2 linked regions of the Pseudoduganella albidiflava genome follow. The protein of the gene in region 1 interacts with the protein of each later gene in a pairwise test. Links are inferred from orthologs where the notes say so. Each region holds a gene or a part of one and is shown in the gene's direction. Other genes may lie near its edges. The genes, in order: tsaE and rlmB.

What was found.
Region 2: the proteins of tsaE (region 1) and rlmB interact in binary tests that used the Escherichia coli proteins (3 or more experiments, as listed by UniProt). The link is inferred for Pseudoduganella albidiflava from one-to-one orthologs.

What each region holds. Positions count from the first base shown.
Region 1 is NZ_CP036401.1:600,761-609,858, reverse strand. The notes cover bases 3,770-6,491. They hold tsaE (tRNA (adenosine(37)-N6)-threonylcarbamoyltransferase complex ATPase subunit type 1 TsaE), read left to right. Parts: upstream 3,770-4,753; coding sequence 4,754-5,230; downstream 5,231-6,491. Other genes in these bases: EYF70_RS02615 (N-acetylmuramoyl-L-alanine amidase), read left to right, coding at 5,194-6,491; queG (tRNA epoxyqueuosine(34) reductase QueG), read right to left, coding at 3,770-4,704. In the rest of the region: EYF70_RS02650 (sensor histidine kinase), read left to right, coding at 1-753; EYF70_RS02645 (response regulator transcription factor), read left to right, coding at 771-1,358; EYF70_RS02640 (AAA family ATPase), read left to right, coding at 1,367-2,098; EYF70_RS02635 (MarR family winged helix-turn-helix transcriptional regulator), read left to right, coding at 2,214-2,714; EYF70_RS02630 (CPBP family intramembrane glutamic endopeptidase), read left to right, coding at 2,711-3,565; more of queG, read right to left, coding at 3,616-3,769; more of EYF70_RS02615, read left to right, coding at 6,492-6,594; EYF70_RS02610 (D-hexose-6-phosphate mutarotase), read left to right, coding at 6,604-7,398; EYF70_RS02605 (carbonic anhydrase), read right to left, coding at 7,594-8,613; EYF70_RS02600 (VTT domain-containing protein), read right to left, coding at 8,696-9,098. UniProt on the Escherichia coli protein: Required for the formation of a threonylcarbamoyl group on adenosine at position 37 (t(6)A37) in tRNAs that read codons beginning with adenine.
Region 2 is NZ_CP036401.1:4,267,519-4,276,740, reverse strand. Bases 4,035-6,880 are described here. They hold rlmB (23S rRNA (guanosine(2251)-2'-O)-methyltransferase RlmB), read left to right. Parts: upstream 4,035-5,007; coding sequence 5,008-5,754; downstream 5,755-6,880. Other genes in these bases: EYF70_RS17530 (YceH family protein), read left to right, coding at 6,726-6,880; cysE (serine O-acetyltransferase), read left to right, coding at 5,970-6,716; rnr (ribonuclease R), read left to right, coding at 4,035-4,938. In the rest of the region: EYF70_RS17560 (NF038122 family metalloprotease), read right to left, coding at 1-345; EYF70_RS17555 (IS1595 family transposase), read right to left, coding at 730-1,644; more of rnr, read left to right, coding at 2,254-4,034; more of EYF70_RS17530, read left to right, coding at 6,881-7,436; EYF70_RS17525 (cyanophycin synthetase family protein), read right to left, coding at 7,585-8,091; EYF70_RS17520 (hypothetical protein), read right to left, coding at 8,256-9,222. UniProt on the Escherichia coli protein: Specifically methylates the ribose of guanosine 2251 in 23S rRNA.

The sequences.
Region 1 (9,098 bases):
ATCGAAGAGCTGAACCGCGAGCACCAGGAAAAGCTGCAGGCGTCCAGCCGGCTGGCCACGATGGGCGAGATCGCCTCGATGCTGGCGCATGAACTGAACCAGCCGCTGGCGGCCATTTCCAGCTACACCACCGGCGCCTTGAACCTGCTGGCGCGGCCGGGCGTGGATCCGGCCACGCTGAAACCGGCGCTGGAACAGGCCGGCACGCAGGCGCGCCGCGCCGGGCAGATCATCCGCAGCGTGCACGAATTCGTGCGCAAGCGGAAAACCGAGCGGCTCGACGTGGAAATTTCGACGATGATCGAAGGTATCCGCGCCCTGATCGAATTGCAGGCCCGGCCGCACCGCGTGGCGCTCCAGGTGGCGCTGCCGGCCGACCTGCCGCAGGTGCGGGCCGACCGCATCCTGATCGAGCAGGTCTTGCTGAACCTGGCGCGCAACGGCATCGAGGCGATGGCCGCCGTGCCCTTGCAGCGGCGCGTGCTGCGCATCGAAGGGCAGCAGGACAGCGCGACCGGCCAGGTCATCGTCAATGTGATCGACAATGGCCATGGCATCCCGCAAGAGGTGGCCGAACGGCTGTTTTCGCCGTTTTTCTCGACCAAGGCGCAGGGCATGGGCATGGGCCTGAACATTTGCCGCACGGCGATCGAGTTCCATGGCGGGACGCTGACGCACCGGGACAACCCCGGAGGCGGTACCATATTCACCTTCACGCTGCCGGCATCCGTCCCGGCCGCGGCGCAAGCCTAGTTTCTGGAGACATTCATATGCTGCATATCGTCGATGATGAAGAAGTGGTGCGCGACTCATTGTCGTGGCTGGCCTCGTCGCGCGCCATTCCCGCCACCACATACGATTGCGGCGCCAAGTTCCTGGCCTATGTGGAAGCGGGCCAGTTCGATCCGGCCGGCGATTGCGTGCTGCTCGACGTGCGGATGCCGGACATGAACGGCGTGGCCGTGTTCGACCAGCTGCATGCGCGCGGCCTGGCGCAGCGCCTGCCGGTGATCTTCCTGACCGGCCATGGCGACGTGCCGATGGCGGTCGATACCCTGAAGCGCGGCGCGTTCGACTTCTTTGAAAAGCCGTTCAACGACAACGACCTGATGGACCGCGTGCAGGAAGGCCTGGCACGCTCGCAGCAGGCCAGCGCGCATGCGGCGGTGCACGCCAGGCTGGCCACGCTGTCCTCGCGCGAGCGCGAAGTGCTGGACCTGATCCTGGCCGGCAAGATGAACAAGGTGGTCGCCGACGAACTGGGCATCAGCATGCGCACCGTCGAGGTGCACCGCGCCCATATCTTCGACAAGATGCAGGTCAAGACGGCCGTCGAGCTGGCCGGCTTGCTGAAGTAGCCATGGCGATGTCGCCCGCGTTCGCGATCAGCATGGCGCTGCTGCGCGACACGGTGCCGGACTTCGAGCGCTATCCGTTCTCGCTGCCCGCGGTGCGGCACCTCGACAAGCTGACCTTCCATCCCGCCGTGACGTTCATCGTGGGCGAGAACGGCAGCGGCAAGTCGACCCTGCTCGAAGCGCTGGCGGTGGCGCTGGGCTACAACGCCGAAGGCGGCAGCCGCAACTTCAACTTCGGCACGCGCGCCTCGCATTCGCAACTGCACGAGCATGTGCGCATCGCGCGCGGCTACCGGCGGCCCCGTGACGGCTACTTCCTGCGCGCCGAGAGTTTCTTCAACGTGGCCACGGAGGTGGAACGGCTGGGCATCCCGCTGGACTCCTACGGCGGCCGGCCGCTGCACGAACAGTCGCACGGCGAATCGTTCATGGCACTGCTGACGCACCGCTTCGGTGGCCAGGGCCTGTACCTGCTGGACGAACCGGAAGCGGCCCTGTCGCCCCAGCGCCAGCTGGCCGCGCTGGCGCGCATCCACCAGCTGGTGAAAGGCGGTTCGCAATTCATCATCGCCACCCACTCGCCGATCCTGATGGCCTATCCGGATGCGCGCATCTACGCCTGCCTGCCGGACGGCTTGCGCCGCACCGACTACGAAGACACCGAGCATTACCAGGTCACGCTGGACTTCCTGCGCAACCCGCGCCGCATGCTCGACACGCTGCTCGGCGAGGAACCGTGAGGGTGAGGCGGCGGTAATGGTGGCAATGGGGGTGACGATGATCGCCCTGCCCGGTCCGGCCGTAGCCCCAAAAAAATTTATTGAAATACATAAGCGCTTATGTAAATATGGCCGCATGAAACAAGGACTCGGCACCCAGTTGCGCCACCTGATCGAATTGCTCGATGGCGCCGTGGCCGCTTCCTACGAGGAAGCGGGGATCGACTACCGTCCGCGCTATACGCCGGTGATGCGCGCACTGGCCGAAGGCACGCCCCGCAGCGTGGGCCAGATCGCCGAAGCGGCCGGCATCACGCAGCCGGCCGCCACGCAGACGGTCGCGCTGATGCAGAAGGAAGACCTCGTGACGACCATGCCTTCGCCGGCCGATGCGCGCCAGAAGCTGGTCCGGCTGTCGGCGCGGGGGCAGGCCCTGCTGCCGCGCCTGCAGCAGTGCTGGGCCGCCACCAGCGCCGCCGCGGCCAGCCTCGATGCGGACTTGCCGTACCCCTTGTCCACCACGCTGGCGCAGGCGATCGACGCGCTGCGACAGCAATCCTTCGGCGCGCGGATCCGTGCCGCGCGTGTCCGGCTTTCGCCGGTCCCTCCCTTGCACGACCACCAGGAGAAATCATGAGTACCGCATCGTTTTCGGCCCCCTCCCGCCCCTCGCTGGGCAAGCGCCTGCTCGCCAACGGGTTCGTGCGCACCCTGCTGGGCATCCTGGCGGTGCTGGTGCCCATGAGCGTGGCGCTCGGCCTGTCCGAAATCGTGCCCAAGCCGTACCGCCTCGGCTGGCCCTTCCTGCTGGCGGCCGCCGCGATCGTGGCCGGCTACCGGTTCTACGTGCGCAAGATCGAACGACGCGAGGTGACGGAACTGGCGCTGCCGGGCGCCCGGGCCGAGCTGCTCAACGGCCTCGGCATCGGTGCGCTGCTGATGCTGGCGTGCAGCGTGCCGCTGCTGGCCGGCGGCGTCTACACATACACCGGCCTGGCGCACTGGAGCGCCGTGCTGAAGCCGCTGCCGGAACAAGTATTCGTGGCTTTCATGGAAGAGATCCTGTTCCGCGCCGTGCTGTTCCGGCTGCTGGAAAAGGCCTGGGGCACGTCGATCGCGCTGGCGGTGTCGAGCCTGGTCTTCGCCGCCGCCCACCTGCCGAGCGAGCACATCAGCACGGTCGGCGTGCTGGCCACGGTGGCCGCCTCGGCCGCGCTGTCGGCCGGCTACATCGCCACGCGCCGGCTGTGGGTACCGATCGGCATGCACTTCGCCTGGAACTACCTGTTCGATGCCGTGCTGTCGATCCCCGTTTCCGGCCACGCGGCGCGCGGCTGGATCCAGGTCACCGCCAGCGGCCCCGAATGGCTGAGCGGCGGTGCCTACGGTATCGAGGGCTCGGTCATCACCATCGCGGCCTGGGGCGGTGCCGCCATCGTGCTGCTGCTTGCCGCCCGCCGCAAGGGGCAGTGGCTGCCGCGGCCCTGACGCCAGCCGTGCAGCAAGTCAGCCGTGGTACAAGTCAGCCGTGCTACAAGTCAGCCGTGCCGGGCCAGCGCCCAGGCCACGTGCTCGCGCACCAGCGCCGACGGATGGTCCAGGCGTGAACGCAGCGCGGCGAGGATGGCGGCATCGCCGCGGGCGCCCAGCGCCGCGGCGTTGCCGAGGCCGACGGCCAGGTTGCGCAGCCACCGCTCATGGCCGATGCGGCGGATCGGGCTGCCTTCCATGTTGCGGTTGAATTCTTCTTCGCTCCAGCCGAACAGCGTGATCATCGAGGCATGGCCCAGGCCATGGCGCTCGTCGAAATCCGGCAGCGTGGCGCGGCCGGCGAACTTGTTCCAGGGGCAGGCGGTCTGGCAATCGTCGCAGCCGTACACGCGGTTGCCCAGCAGCGGCCGCAGGTCTTCCGGGATGCTGCCCTTCAGCTCGATCGTCAGGTAGGAAATGCAGCGGCGCGCATCGAGCCGGCCGGGACCCAGGATGGCGCCGGTCGGGCACACCGTGATGCAGGCGCTGCACGCGCCGCAGTGTGCTTCCGTGGGCGGGTCGACCGGCAGCGGCAGGTCGACGAGGATCTCGCCCATGAAGAACATCGAGCCGGCCTCGCGGTTGATCAGCAGGGTGTGCTTGCCGCGCCAGCCCAGGCCGGATTTTTCCGCCAGCGGCAATTCCATCACCGGCGCAGAATCCGTGAACACCCGGTAACCGAATTCGCCTACCTCGCTGCGGACGCGGTCGGCCAGCTGCTGCAGGCGCGCGCGCAGCACCTTGTGGTAATCCCTGCCCCGCGCGTACACGGAAATCACGGCAGCCTGTGGATCGGCGAGCCGGGCCTGTTCCCGCGCACGCCAGCCGGCATCGTGCGACGCCGGCAGGTAATCCATGCGCGCCGTGATCACCCGCACGGTACCTGGCACCAGCTCGGCGGGGCGGGCGCGCTTCATGCCGTGCGCCGCCATGTAGTCCATCTCGCCGTGCATGCCGGCGTCGAGCCAGGCCTGCAAGCCCGCCTCCGCCGCCGCCAGGTCGATGTCGGCGATGCGCACTTCGGCGAACCCAAGTTCGCGCCCCCACCGCTTGATGGCGGCGGCCAGGGTGGACAACACTTCGGGAGAAAGGGACATCGGGCGGTACAATGGCGGCAGCAATCCACCATTTTATGCGATCCCACCCATGAAAGCCCACCTGCGCGATGAAAGCCACACGCACGCCCTCGGCGTTTCGCTGGCGCGCGCCCTGCTGCCCGGCCTGTCGATCCACCTGCACGGCGACCTCGGCGCCGGCAAGACGGCGCTCACGCGCGCGCTGCTGCACGCGGCCGGCCACGCGGGCACCGTGAAGAGCCCCACTTACACCCTGTCCGAACCGTACCGGGTCTCGCTCGACGGCCAGCCCGTCAACGTGATCCACTACGACCTGTACCGCATGGGCAGCCCGGAGGAATTCCTCGACGCCGGCTTCCGTGAAGACTTCGACGGCCACAATATCTGCATCGTCGAGTGGCCTGAAAAAGCCGAAGGCGTACTGCCGCCGCCCGACCTGAGCGTGACGCTCGGCGTGGCCGGCGACGGACGTGATGTAGAATTGCAGGCGTTCTCCGCATTAGGTTTGTCATGCCTGCAACGCCTCCACTTCCCCCAGATCCTCTGATCGCTCCTTCGCGCGGCCGCACCCGCCGCACCTTGCTGAAGGCCGGCGGCACGCTGCTGCTGTCGGTCCTGGCGCCGCTGCCGGCCCGCGCCGCGCAGATCCTGGCCGTGCGCGTCTGGCCGGCGGAGGACTATACCCGCGTCACGCTGGAAAACGACGCCGAGCTGAAGACCTCGCATTTCATCGTCAAGGATCCGGAACGCCTGGTGGTCGATATCGAAGGCCTCGACCTGAACCCCGAGCTGAAGTCGCTGGTGGCGAAGATCCAGTCGAACGACCCGTACATCCGGCAGGTGCGCGTGGGCCAGAACCGGCCGGGCGTGGTGCGCCTGGTGTTCGACCTGAAGGAGCATATCCGCCCGCAGGTGTTCACGCTGGCGCCGGTGGGCGAATACAAGCACCGCCTGATCTTCGACCTGTATCCGGTGCACGAGGTGGACCCGATCGCGGCCATGATCGAAAAGGGCGAATGGTCCAGCGACGGCGTGCCCGTGGGCCAGCCGCAGGTGGCCGAGCAGCACCCTGCCCCGGGCCTGCCGCTGCCGGACAACCGGCTGCCCGCGCCGGGCGTGCCGTCCGAGGCGGTGCCGCGGCCGGACATCGCCAAGGTGGAACCGCACAAGCCGGAAGCGCCGAAGAAAGCCGACAAGCTGGTGCGCATGCTGACGATCACGCTCGACCCCGGCCACGGTGGCGAGGACCCCGGTGCGATCGGCGGACGCGGCAGCCGCGAAAAGGATATCGTGCTGGCGATCGCCAAGCGCCTGAAGGAAAAGCTGGAACAGCACCCGAACATGCGCGTGATGCTGACGCGCGATGGCGATTACTTCGTCCCGCTCAACAAGCGCGTGGAAAAAGCCCGCAAGGTCGATGCCGACCTGTTCGTCTCGATCCATGCCGATGCCTTCGTCAAGCCCACCGCGCGCGGCTCCTCCGTGTTCGTGCTGTCGGAAAAAGGCGCCAGCTCGTCGGCGGCACGCTGGCTGGCGAACAAGGAAAACCAGGCCGACCTGATCGGCGGCGCCCAGTCGGGCGGCGGCGATCCGCAGCTGGCCAGCGTGCTGTTCGACCTGTCGACCACGGCGCAGATCAACGACAGCCTGAAGGTGGGCAAGGCCGTGCTGCAGCAGATCGGCGGCATCAACCGGCTGCACAAGAACGCCGTCGAACAGGCCGGCTTCGCCGTGCTGAAGGCGCCGGACATCCCGTCGATCCTGATCGAGACGGCCTTCATCTCGAACCCGGAAGAAGAAGCGCGCCTGCTCGACAACAATTACCAAGACCAGATCGCGGACGCCATCGTGAAGGGCATCCGCTCGTACTTCGCCAAGAACCCGCCGCTCGCCAAGAACCGGCTGACCTGAGGATCCCGCATGCAAGAGACAACGTTCGGCCAGCTCCCGGCCGTGAGCATCACCGCGCCCGACGGCGCGCAAGCGACCATCGCGCTGTACGGCGCGCACCTGGTGTCGTGGCGCACGGCCGATGGCCGCGAGCGCCTGTTCATGAGCGAAGCCTCGCCGCGCGACGGCAGCGCCGCGATCCGCGGCGGCGTGCCGGTGATCTTCCCGCAGTTCTCCACCCGCGGCCCGGGCCAGCGCCATGGCATCGCCCGGCTGTCGCACTGGCGCCTGGGCGATCATGGCAATGACGCCACCACGGCCTGGGCCGAGTTCCTGCTGACGCAGGAGGACGTGCCGGCCGAACTGGCGCGGGGCTGGCCGCACGCCTTCGCGCTGGCGCTGCGCTTCACGCTGCGGCCCGACGGGCTCGAGATGCGCTTCCACGTCCGCAACACGGGCGGCGAACCGTTCGATTTCGCCTGCGCGCTGCACACCTATTACGCCGTCGACGCCTTCACGGGCACGGTGCTCACCGGCTTGCCGGACACGTCGCCGCTGAACTTCGGTCCGCCGCTGGACAACGTCTATCCGGCTCCGGCCGGGCTGACCCTGCAGCCGGGCACCGGTACCGTGCAGCTGGCACAGCAGGGATTCACCGAATTTGTCGTGTGGAACCCGGGGGCCGAGGCGGCTGCCAGGCTGACCGACCTGCGGGACGACGAATGGCAGCGCTTTGTCTGCATCGAACCCGCGCGGGTCGACCAGCAGCCGCTGGCCGCCGGTGCCGACTGGACCGGCGTGCACACCATCACGGTGGCCCCGTAACAAAGCCGGTCCGGCAAGCGCCGGACAAAAAAGACGGGCGCATCGCTGCGCCCGAATACTACCCTCACTGAAAACAGCCGCTTCACCCGCATCGATCTGCCGCCTGCCGAGCCCGTGTCAGCGTGCCTGACACCCTGACACGGGCTCGGCAGCAAGATGGCCTACTGCGATTCCTTGCCTACTGCGATCCCTTGCCTACTGCGATTCCTTGATCATCCGCCCCGCGGCCGCCTGCACCGGCCGGGCATTGAGCGGATACAGCCGCGAGAACAGTGCCATCTGCTCGGGCGAGGCCTGCACCGGCTCCTTCATCACCAGCCACAGCACGCCTTCCGTGCAGGGCGGCTCGGTCAGCGAGCCCATGTAGGTGTAATAGTCGCGCCGTTCCGGCAGCAGGTCGTTCGGGTTGAACACGATCGACGGCGTGAAGGTATCCTTCTTTTCCAGCGGCAGGTTGTTCCACACGGTCTGGATCGCCGCCTGTGGGCGGCCCCGCTGCAGCATCAGGGCCAGCACCGCGATGCGCCCTTCGATATCCTTGTGCACCAGGTGGATGCCCATCTCGTAGGTCTTGCCGTTGACGCGTTCTTCCGCCGGGCGGTGGAAATGCAGCTGCTGCAGCTCGTAGGTGCGTCCGGCCACGGACAGGAAATTGCCGGTGCCCAGCGCCACCTGCACGGTATGGCCGTTGTCGGTCACGGAAAAGCCGGACGGGCGGTAGTCGAAGGCGATCTGTTCCAGGTCGACCTTGATGCCGTCGCGGATATCGATCGGCGACTGGCGTTCGCCGCCATTGCACTTGTTCCAGGCGGCGTTGATCTTGCTCCAGTTGGCGGGCCCGAACTCGCCTTCGTACGTCCAGAAGGTGCCGTTGGCGGGCGGCGGCTGGGCGGGCACGTAGGCGGCTTTCGCGGCATGTGCCTGCGCCTTTCTCGCCCGGGCGGCGGCCGCGGCGCGGGCGGCCTGGTTGGCTTTCATCTGCGCCAGCCGCTCGGCGATCCTGGCCGACAGCTCGGCTTCGGCCTGCTCTTCCTCCTCGCGCGCCGACAGCTTCCTGCCCGGCTTGCCCGGCTTGGCCTTGGGATTGCCGATGCCCATGGCATCGTCGCGCGCGGGCGAAGACGGCTGCACGCCGGCAATCCGGGACGGGGAATCGTTGGCACTTGCCGAGCCGAGGGCCAGGCAGCACGCGGTGAGGGCAAGCAGCTTGCGCATGTCAATCCGGGGCAGAAAACAGAATTGCCCCGGTTAACGGATGCCGTACGGAAAAACTTGAGGTTTTTTTGCTTGAGAGAAATCAGCGGCCCAGCATGCGGCGGCTCATCTTCCACAGGCCGCCCAGCGCCACCGGGACCACGGCCACGCCCACGCCGATCAGCACGATCGTGGTCAGGTTGTCGCGCACCAGCGGCATGTTGCCAAAGAAGTAGCCGGCCGTGCACAGCGACCCGACCCACAGCACGGCCCCGGTCACGTTATAGAGCTGGAAGCGGGCAAAGGTCATGTCCGACACGCCGGCCACGAATGGCGCGAAGGTGCGCACCACTGGCACGAAGCGCGCCAGGATGATCGTCTTGCCGCCATGCCGCTCGAAGAAGTTGTGGGTGCGCTGCAGCGCATCGCGGTTGATCCAGCGGTAGTTGTGGGTAAACATGCGGTTGCCGATCGCTTCGCCGATCCAGTAATTGGTGGTGTTGCCG
Region 2 (9,222 bases), 3.7 Mb from region 1 along the record:
GCCGAACGTGCCGCCGCCGGGAAGGCTGCTGGTGGCCATCGCGTCGAAGCGGGAACTGGCGTCCTGGATCAACGCTCCGCGGAAGCCCGAATAGTAGAACAGCGAGCGCGAAGATTGGGCCTGTGCGATCGTCCCGCCGGCCAGTGGATTGAAGCCGACCGTCAGATTGATCGTCACATCGTCGGCCAGCAGGTTGGACCAGCGCGAGGCCGCGGTGATGAACCCTTGTTGTGCCTGCGCCGAAGTGCCGGCCGTGAACTGGAAATTGAATACCGGCGCTGCGGTGGCGGTCGTAGCCGCGCCGATCGCCAGGGCGAGCGCTATCATTTGTGCAAACGTTTTCATGCATCTCCTTGTTTTCATGAGCATCTCTAATTGTTGTCGGGACTGGAAGAACTGGTCGGGAAAGGGCGCGAATGGCCTTTCTGCCGGGCTGGATGAGCACGCGGGTGGCGTTACCGGGGAGTCGGAGAGTCGAGGTCTCTTGCAATCCGCCCGGATCGTCCATGCGGCAGCGGTATGCCGCGGACGAGAAAGATTATCGGGGAAATACAAGCTCGGCAATAAGAAAAATATCTTTTTGTAATTTATTTATTGACAACGAACTGGTATTTCCGGTCGAGATGGCGAGAGCGGGCTGTAAACGAAAAGGCGCTGTTCGCGTTGAATAGCCTTGCCGATGGTCACGAAACTTTTTTGCATGCCGAGCGCAACAAAAGAGCTGATCAGCTAGGCTGGCGCCACGGCAATGCGCAACCATTGCCGTGGCGCCGTCGGCTCGTCGGCATCGAGCAAGCGCTGCCAGCCGGTGTAATTGGCCAGGTAGCGGCTCGCGACACCATTGAATCGCCGCAGCCAGGTCTTGAAGCGGCCATGCCATCCATTGACGCCTTGGATATGGAGTGCACCGCGTGCCCGAATACCGGCTCGCACGTTGATTGCTTCGTGGGTGATGCCGGCCTGCTTTGCAAATGCCTGGTATGCCTTGGCGGCATCGGTCACGAGTAGTACATCGGGCGCCAGTACGGGCTTCAGGTGTTTCATCAGCTGGCCAACAGTGACCGTGCCGCGGCCTGTGACGAAGTCACAGGTTTGGCGGTTGCGGTCACGAGCTACGAGGATGCAGTCCAGCTCGCTGCTGATGCCGCGCCGGCTGGCTTTGCCGCCGCGTTTGCGGGGCGGGCGGTCCAGGTGGCGCGAGCCCTTTTGTGATTCCAGCAAATAAGTTTCATCGGCCTCGACGATGCCTGATAGTTGCGGACGGGACGCCCGGAGCAAGGCGGCGATGAAACGATGGCGCCATCGAAAGCTGGTTGACTTGGCTACCGCCACGCGGCTGGCTGCCGAGCGCACAGGGGTCGACTCGATCAGGCATTGCAGGTATCGCAGCCACTTGTCGCGCAGGCGCAGACGGGCCAGCGGTGTACCGGTCAAGGCATTGAAGCTGCGCCGGCACGCCACGCAGCGATAGCGCTGCAAGCCACTGGCCTGTCCACAACGGTGGGACCGCTGGCACCCGCAATGTGGACATGGTGGCTTTCCGGCGGCTTCCTCGATCAGGCGAGGGCACTGGCCCGATGGCTCGACGCAGGCAAGAAAGTCCTGCAGCAACGCGACCTGATCTTCCGAGAGCTGTTGCCGCATCAACGCTTCGATCAGAACTCCAACCTCCGCCGTGCCCATGTCGCCTCCTGATATACATGAAGTATCTCAACAGGAAGTCAGACCGTGATTCCGGCGGGAAGTTCCCCTAATTACCGCGCACAGCGCCAACGAAAAAAGCCGTGAATCTTTCGATTCACGGCTTTTTTACGGAGGCTGCTTGCAGTGCATTCTCAGCACTGCCATCAAGGTTTGCCTCGGGGCTGAACAGCCCGGTATCCGGTAGAGTGGTGCCCACGGAGGGACTCGAACCCCCACACCTTGCGGCACATGGACCTGAACCATGCGCGTCTACCAATTCCGCCACGTGGGCACTGCATGTAACTCTGTGCAACTACTGCTATGATAGCGCTTTGGAGAGTTTTGCGCCAGATGAACTTTCATTCCACACTGCACATCGACTCTTTACAGCATTCCCGCATTGCTGCGAGAGCCAGGATTATAGAGCAATCTTTTCGAATGTCAAAGGGGCGATGACAGTGCGCCGGGAGCACGTTCCAATTGGCGCGCGTTAGGCATTCTCGCGCGCCTCCGGTACACTATGCTGCCACCTTTCCCTCAAAATCATCCTAATAAGACCAAAGAACAGTTTTGAACCAGACGACCCATACCATTCCCAGCCGCGAGGAAATCCTCGGCATCTTCCGTAGCGCCAACGCGCCGCTCGACCTGCGTACGCTTTCCATGTCGCTCGACGTGAAATCCGAATCCCAGGATGTGCTGACGCGCCGCCTGAACGCGATGGAACGCGACGGACAGATCCGGTCCGATGGCAGCGGTTTCTATGTGCTGGCCGACCATTCCGGTTTCGTTTCCGGCCGCGTCAGCGCGCACCGCGACGGCTTCGGCTTCGTGATCCCCGACGAACCGGGCGACGACCTGTTCCTCACCGAACGCGAGATGCAGAAGGTACTGCATGGCGACAAGGTGCTGGCCAAGGTCACCGGCTACGACCGCCGCGGCCGCCCGGAAGGCAGCATCGTCGAAGTGGTCGAGCGGGGCAATACGCACATCATTGGCAGGCTGCTGAAGGATAACGGCGTGTGGATCGTCGCGCCGGAAGACAAGCGCATCGGCCAGGATATCCTGGTGGCCGGTTCGCCCGGCAAGGCCAAGAGCGGCCAGATCGTCAGCGTCGAACTCACCGAGCAGCCGGGCCGCTTCAAGCAGCCGGTCGGCCGGATCGTCGAGGTGCTGGGCGACATGGACGACCCGGGCATGGAGATCGAGATCGCGGTGCGCAAGTTCGGCGTGCCGCACGTGTTTTCCGATGCGGCCCTGAAGCAGGCCGCCCGGCTACCGGACGTGGTGCACGAGAAGGACTGGGGCGATCGTGTCGACCTGCGCGACGTGCCGCTCGTGACGATCGACGGCGAGGATGCGCGCGATTTCGACGACGCGGTGTACTGCGAGCCCGTGAAGATCGGCCGTACCAATGCGTTCCGCCTGATCGTGGCCATCGCCGACGTCTCCCATTACGTGAAGCCGAACGATGCGCTCGATACCGATGCGATCGAGCGCAGCACGTCGGTGTATTTCCCGCGCCGGGTGATCCCGATGCTGCCGGAAAAGCTGTCGAACGGCCTGTGCTCGCTGAACCCGGCCGTCGACCGCCTGACGCTGGTCTGCGATGCCGTCGTCACCGCGCAGGGCGAGATCAAGGCTTACCAGTTCTACCCGGCCGTGATCCACTCGGCGGCCCGTTTCACGTACACCGAAGTCGCGGCCATCCTGTCGAACACGAAAGGGCCGGAAGCGGCCAAGCGCGCCCACCTGGTGCCGCACCTGCAGGACCTGTATGCCGTCTACCACGCGCTGCTGAAGGCCCGGCTGGAGCGTGGCGCGATCGATTTCGAGACCACCGAGACCTATATCGTCTGCAACCCGGCCGGCAAGATCGAGAAGATCATCCCGCGCACCCGCAACGATGCGCACAAGCTGATCGAGGAATGCATGCTGGCCGCGAACGTGTGCGCGGCCGACCTGCTGCTGCGGCACAAGCATCCGGGCACGTACCGGATCCACGCCGCGCCGACCAAGGAAAAGCTCACGCAGGTGCGTGAATTCCTCAAGCAGGTGGGGCTGGGGCTGGGCGGCGGCGATACGCCGGTGGCCGGCGACTACGCCGAACTGATGCGCAAGATCAAGGAGCGCCCCGATGCGAACCTGCTGCAGACCATGCTGCTGCGCTCCATGCAGCAAGCCGTCTACAGCCCGGAGAACATCGGCCACTTCGGTCTCGCGTACGAAGCGTATGCGCACTTCACGAGCCCGATCCGCCGCTATCCGGATTTGCTGACGCACCGCGCCATCAAGGCCATCTTGCAGGGCAAGAAGTACGAGCCGAAGATCGGCGACACGAGCGTGCTGAACACCACGGTATCGAACGCCACGCGCCGCCAGCAGCTGAAGGACAAGGCCGCCGGCAAGGAACCGAAGGCGGCGCGCGACCTCACCGTGTGGGATGCGCTGGGCGTGCACTGCTCGGCCAACGAGCGCCGCGCCGACGAGGCATCGCGCGATGTCGAAGCCTGGCTGAAGTGCTACTTCATGCAGGACAAGCTGGGCGAGGAATTCAGCGGCATCATCACCGGCGTGACCACCTTCGGCATCTTCGTGCAGCTCGACCAGCTGTTCGTCGAAGGCCTGGTGCACGTGACGGACCTGGGCGCCGATTACTTCCAGTACGACGACGCGCGCCATGAATTGCGCGGCGAACGCACCGGCAAGCGCTACCAGCTGACCGACCGCGTGATGGTGCAGGTGGTGCGCGTGGACCTGGAGTCGCGCAAGATCGACCTGCGCCTGGCGCCGAGCGAAACCGAAGGCATGGCGCCGCCACCGCCGCGCGGTGGCCGAAAGGGCGCCGCATTCCACGACGACGGTTTCGGCGAGGAAGACGTCAAGCCACGCCGCGGCAACTCCCGTGGCGGATCGTCGCGCGGCGGTGCCGGCAAGGGCGCCGGTGCCGGCAACGGTGGCACTGGCGGAGGACGCGGCGCCGCTCCCGCCTTCGCCCAGGAAGATGCGCCGCGCGCCCCGCGCAAGGTGGCCGACGAAGCGGGTGCGCCACGCAAGGGCAAACCGAAACGCGGCGAAGGCGGCGAAGCGGCCGCCCCGGCACCGGCCCCCTCGATCACGCTGCTGCCGCAATTCGACTTCGAAGCGCAGCCGAAGGGCCGTGGCAAACCGGCCGCTCCCGCCAAGCGCGGCAAGACCCAGGCCGCCGGAAAGCCGGCCACCGCTTCCAGTGGCAAGGCACGGAAGAAACATTGATCCCAGCGCCGCGGCACCCGCCGCGGCGCATCCCCGGCGAACCCGTTCGCCACACAAGAACTACGTACCATGTCCAAGAACAAAATGATTTTCGGCTTCCACGCCGTCACCTCGCGCCTGCGCCATGAAGCCTCGTCCGTCGAAGAGATCTTCGTCGACGCCGGCCGCGACGACCGCCGCATGAAGGACCTGATCGCCAACGCGAAAGCGGCCGGCGTGCGCGTGATGCCGGTCGACTCGGCCCGCCTCGACAAGATCGTTGGCACCCGCCGCCACCAGGGCGTGATCGCCTTCGCATCGCAGCTGGCGCTGGCGCGCAACCTCGACGAACTGCTCGACGCGATCGACGGCCCGCCACTGCTGCTGGTACTCGACGGCATTACCGACCCGCACAACCTGGGCGCCTGCCTGCGCGTGGCCGACGGCGTCGGCGCGCACGCGGTGATCGTGCCGAAGGACCGCGCGGTGGGCCTGAACGCCACTGCCGCCAAGGTGGCCAGCGGCGCGGCCGAGACCGTGCCCTACATCACCGTCACGAACCTGGCGCGCACGCTGCGCGAACTGAAGGAGCGCGACATCTGGCTGATCGGTACCTCGGACGACGGCGAGAAGGGCCTGTACGAAGCCGACTTCACCGGCCCGACCGCGCTGGTGATGGGTTCCGAAGGCGAGGGCATGCGCCGCCTGACGCGTGAAACCTGCGACGTGCTGGTGAGCATCCCGATGTTCGGCTCCGTCGAGAGCCTGAACGTGTCGGTGGCTTCCGGCGTGTGCCTGTACGAAGCCCGCCGCCAGCGGATGGCGAAGGAAGTCTGAAGGGCTTCCAGTCTGAAGGCTTCCGCCCGAAGGGCTTGCAGCCGGAAGACTGCCGCCTGGGCGACTTCCGGCTGAACGGGTTTCAGCCGAAAGACTTGCGCCCGAACTTTCCCCCGGTGCGCACGCGACAGCAGGGCTGGTCGGGTGCGGGCGCCAGCCTGCAAGGCGCCTGCCGATGCGCTACCATCGTGGTTCGACCGTCCTCCCGAGCACCCATGTTTCGCCACCTGCGCCAAGACATCCGCAGCATCATCGAACGCGATCCCGCCGCACGCAACGCCTGGGAGGTGCTGACGTGCTACCCCGGCCTGCATGCGATCGTCGCGCACCGCCTGGCACACTGGTGCTGGACCCACGGCCTGAAATGGCCGGGCCGCTTCATCAGCGCGCTGGCGCGCATCGCTACGGGCATCGAGATCCATCCCGGCGCCACGATCGGCCGGCGTGTCTTCATCGATCACGGCTTCGGCGTGGTGGTGGGCGAGACGGCGGTCATCGGTGACGATTGCACGATCTACCAGGGCGTCACGCTGGGCGGTACGTCGCTGGCGCCGGGAGAGAAGCGGCATCCCACGCTGGAGCGTGGCGTGATCGTTGGCGCCGGCGCCAAGGTGCTGGGCGGTTTCACGGTGGGCGAGTACGCCAAGGTGGGCTCGAACGCCGTGCTGCTGAAACCGGTGCCGCCGGGGGCGACGGCGGTCGGCAATCCGGCCCAGATCGTCCAGAAGCACGAGCCGGACACGCAGCGCCATGCGCAGCGCCTGTTCGCGGCTTATGGCGTCACGCCGAATGGCGACGACCCCATGTCGAAAGCGCTGCATGGCCTGATCAACCACGCGGCGGCGCAGGAACGGCAGATCGAGCGCATCATTGCGCTGCTGAAGGAAAGCGGTTTGCAATGCGGGGATATCGAGGCTGTCGGCAAGCCCGATCCCGCCCAACTGAACAAGCTGGTCGATTGAGGAACAGACATGACAGATGCAGGAAACACCCCGGCGGATAGCTCCGCAGCGAATGCCTCGGGCGATACGCTGGACCCGTTCGAGATCCGCGTGCTGGCCGTGCTGGCCGAAAAGGAAGCGCTGACGCCGGATAACTATCCGATGTCGCTGAATGCGCTGACCAACGGCTGCAACCAGCTGTCCAGCCGCGATCCGGTGATGCAGATTTCGGAAGATACGGTGGCCGACGTGCTGGCCCGCCTGGCCGAGCGCCGCCTCGTCAATGCCGTGACGGCGGCCGGCGCCCGCGTCACGAAATACGAGCACCGCATGCGCATCAAATGGTCGCTCGAGCAGGACAAGCTGGCCGTGCTGACGATCCTGATGCTGCGCGGCCACCAGACCGCCGGCGAGATCCGCACGCGCACGGGCCGGCTGCATGAGTTCAAGACGGTGGCGGACGTCGAACAGGCATTGCAGTTCCTGATCGACAAATATCCGCCGGTGGTGGCGAAGCTGGCGCTGGCGCCGGGCACCAAGGAGCCGCGCTACGGGCAATTGCTGGGCGGGGAAATCCAGCTGGCAAGGGAAGAGGCGGGCTATGGAACGGCGGCGGTGGCGCCTGGCGGCGCCTCGCGGGCCGACCGCGTGGCCCAGCTGGAGCTGGAAGTGCAGCAGTTACGCGCCGACTACGCGGCGCTGGCGGAACAGTTCGAGCAATTCAAGCGGCAGTTCGAATAAGCCGCCGCGGCGACAGCGGTAGCCGCGGGCGCCCGGCCGGGCCATCGCTGGCGCGGCGGTGCGGGAAACCGGCAGCAGTGCGGGAAACCGGCAGCAGTGCGGGTAATCCAGCGGCGATCCGGGCTACCAAGGCAGCAACCCGGCCAATTCAGGCGGCAATGCGGATGGACGGCTGCGTCGGCGCGCTGGCCGCGGCGATACCGCGCAGTTCGGCCAGCCCTTCATCCAGCCGGTACGGCTGCCCGGCCAGCAGGGCGGCGACCAGTTCGGTCGCCAGCTTGAGCGCTGCGTTGGCCACGGTGCCGCAGCGGAACGGCAGGATCAGCCGGTAGCGCCCCGGCATCTTCGGCACGCCGCCGACAAACCCCATCATCACCTCGTCGCCGGTCAGGCGGTGCAGTTCGATCGCCACGCTCTGGATCAGGCGTGCCAGCTGCAGGCCGCGGCCCGGCGCGTCCACGTCGTCGCCCACCACGCCGATCAGGCTGCGGCCTTGTCGCAAGCCCGGCAGCACGGTCTTCAGGCGCGCTCGCAACTGCTGCATGTCGCTCGCGGAATACGGGGCAGGGTGGCCGAGATCGAGAATGCTCAGCAGGCAAGGCTCGGTGCAGTAGCGGTTGGCGCCGTCGAGGTAACGCTGGTCGATAATTTTCATGGTGAACCATCCTTTAAAGCAACAGCCAACGCGAGACCGGGAGGTCTGGCGCTGGCGGAATGGTTGCCATTATCCCAACCATCGCCCGCTACCGGCATCGGTGCGGGTCTGGTAACGCTGTAAGACACCGCTTACAGCTGAGCTGCGATGCATCAAACTCCGTATCAACCCTCTTCGCGGCGGCGGCGCAGCCAGATGGCGGCGGCGATCATGCCGGCCCCGGCGAGCGCACCCCACAGCATCTCGGGTGTCGCCACGGCGGCCCAGGAAGCCTCGTACAGCGTGTCGGAGATCGCCGCCGGCCCTTCGCGAACCCCGTCGCGTACCCGCGCGGCCAGGCCGTCGGCCATCAGCCACGTGGCCGGCATCACGCTGACCAGCAGGCGGCTGATGAACTTCTCGACCAGCCAGCCGGCATTGAGCGCCAGGCCAAGGCTTTTTTCAGCCCAGAACAGCACGACCATCGCCAGTGCGGGTACGCCGACAGCCCACAGGAACACTTTCGACCGTGCCCAGGCCGACACCAGCAGCAGCCAGCCGACCGCCGGCAGTGCCCACAGCGCATACACCGGTACCAGCGAGGGTAATTTCACGAACGCCAGCCAGAGCTGGGGATGCGAGAGTACCGGCCCGGCCAGGTTGAGCCCCTTGCTGGCCGTCATCACCAGCATGATGGCCAGGATGACCAGCGACGTCGCCAGCTCCACCACCACCACCAGCAGCGGAATCACGAGCAGGGCGATCGCGGCTTTCGACAGCACGGTGGCGCTGTCCGACACCGGCAGCGACTTCCAGAACAGGATGCTGCGGTCGCGGCGCTCGTCGTACAGCGCGCCGAGGCTGTAGAAGAACACCATGAACGCCAGCGACAGGTACAGCACCGCCGCCCCGACCGGATACACGGTGGCCGCCGTTTCGACCGCCGCCTGCTTCTGGCGGTCGCCGAGCTGGATGACCATGTCCTTGCCGCCGATCGTGTTGCCATCGAAGTGGATCGTGCCGCCGTGCCCCATCACTGCGGCGGCCAGCACGAAGGCGATCAGCAGCGCAGAGATCGCCAGCGGCACCCAGGTGAGCATGCCCTTGTGTTCCCAGATTTCGCGGCGGATCAGCCACGGCATGGTCGTGCGC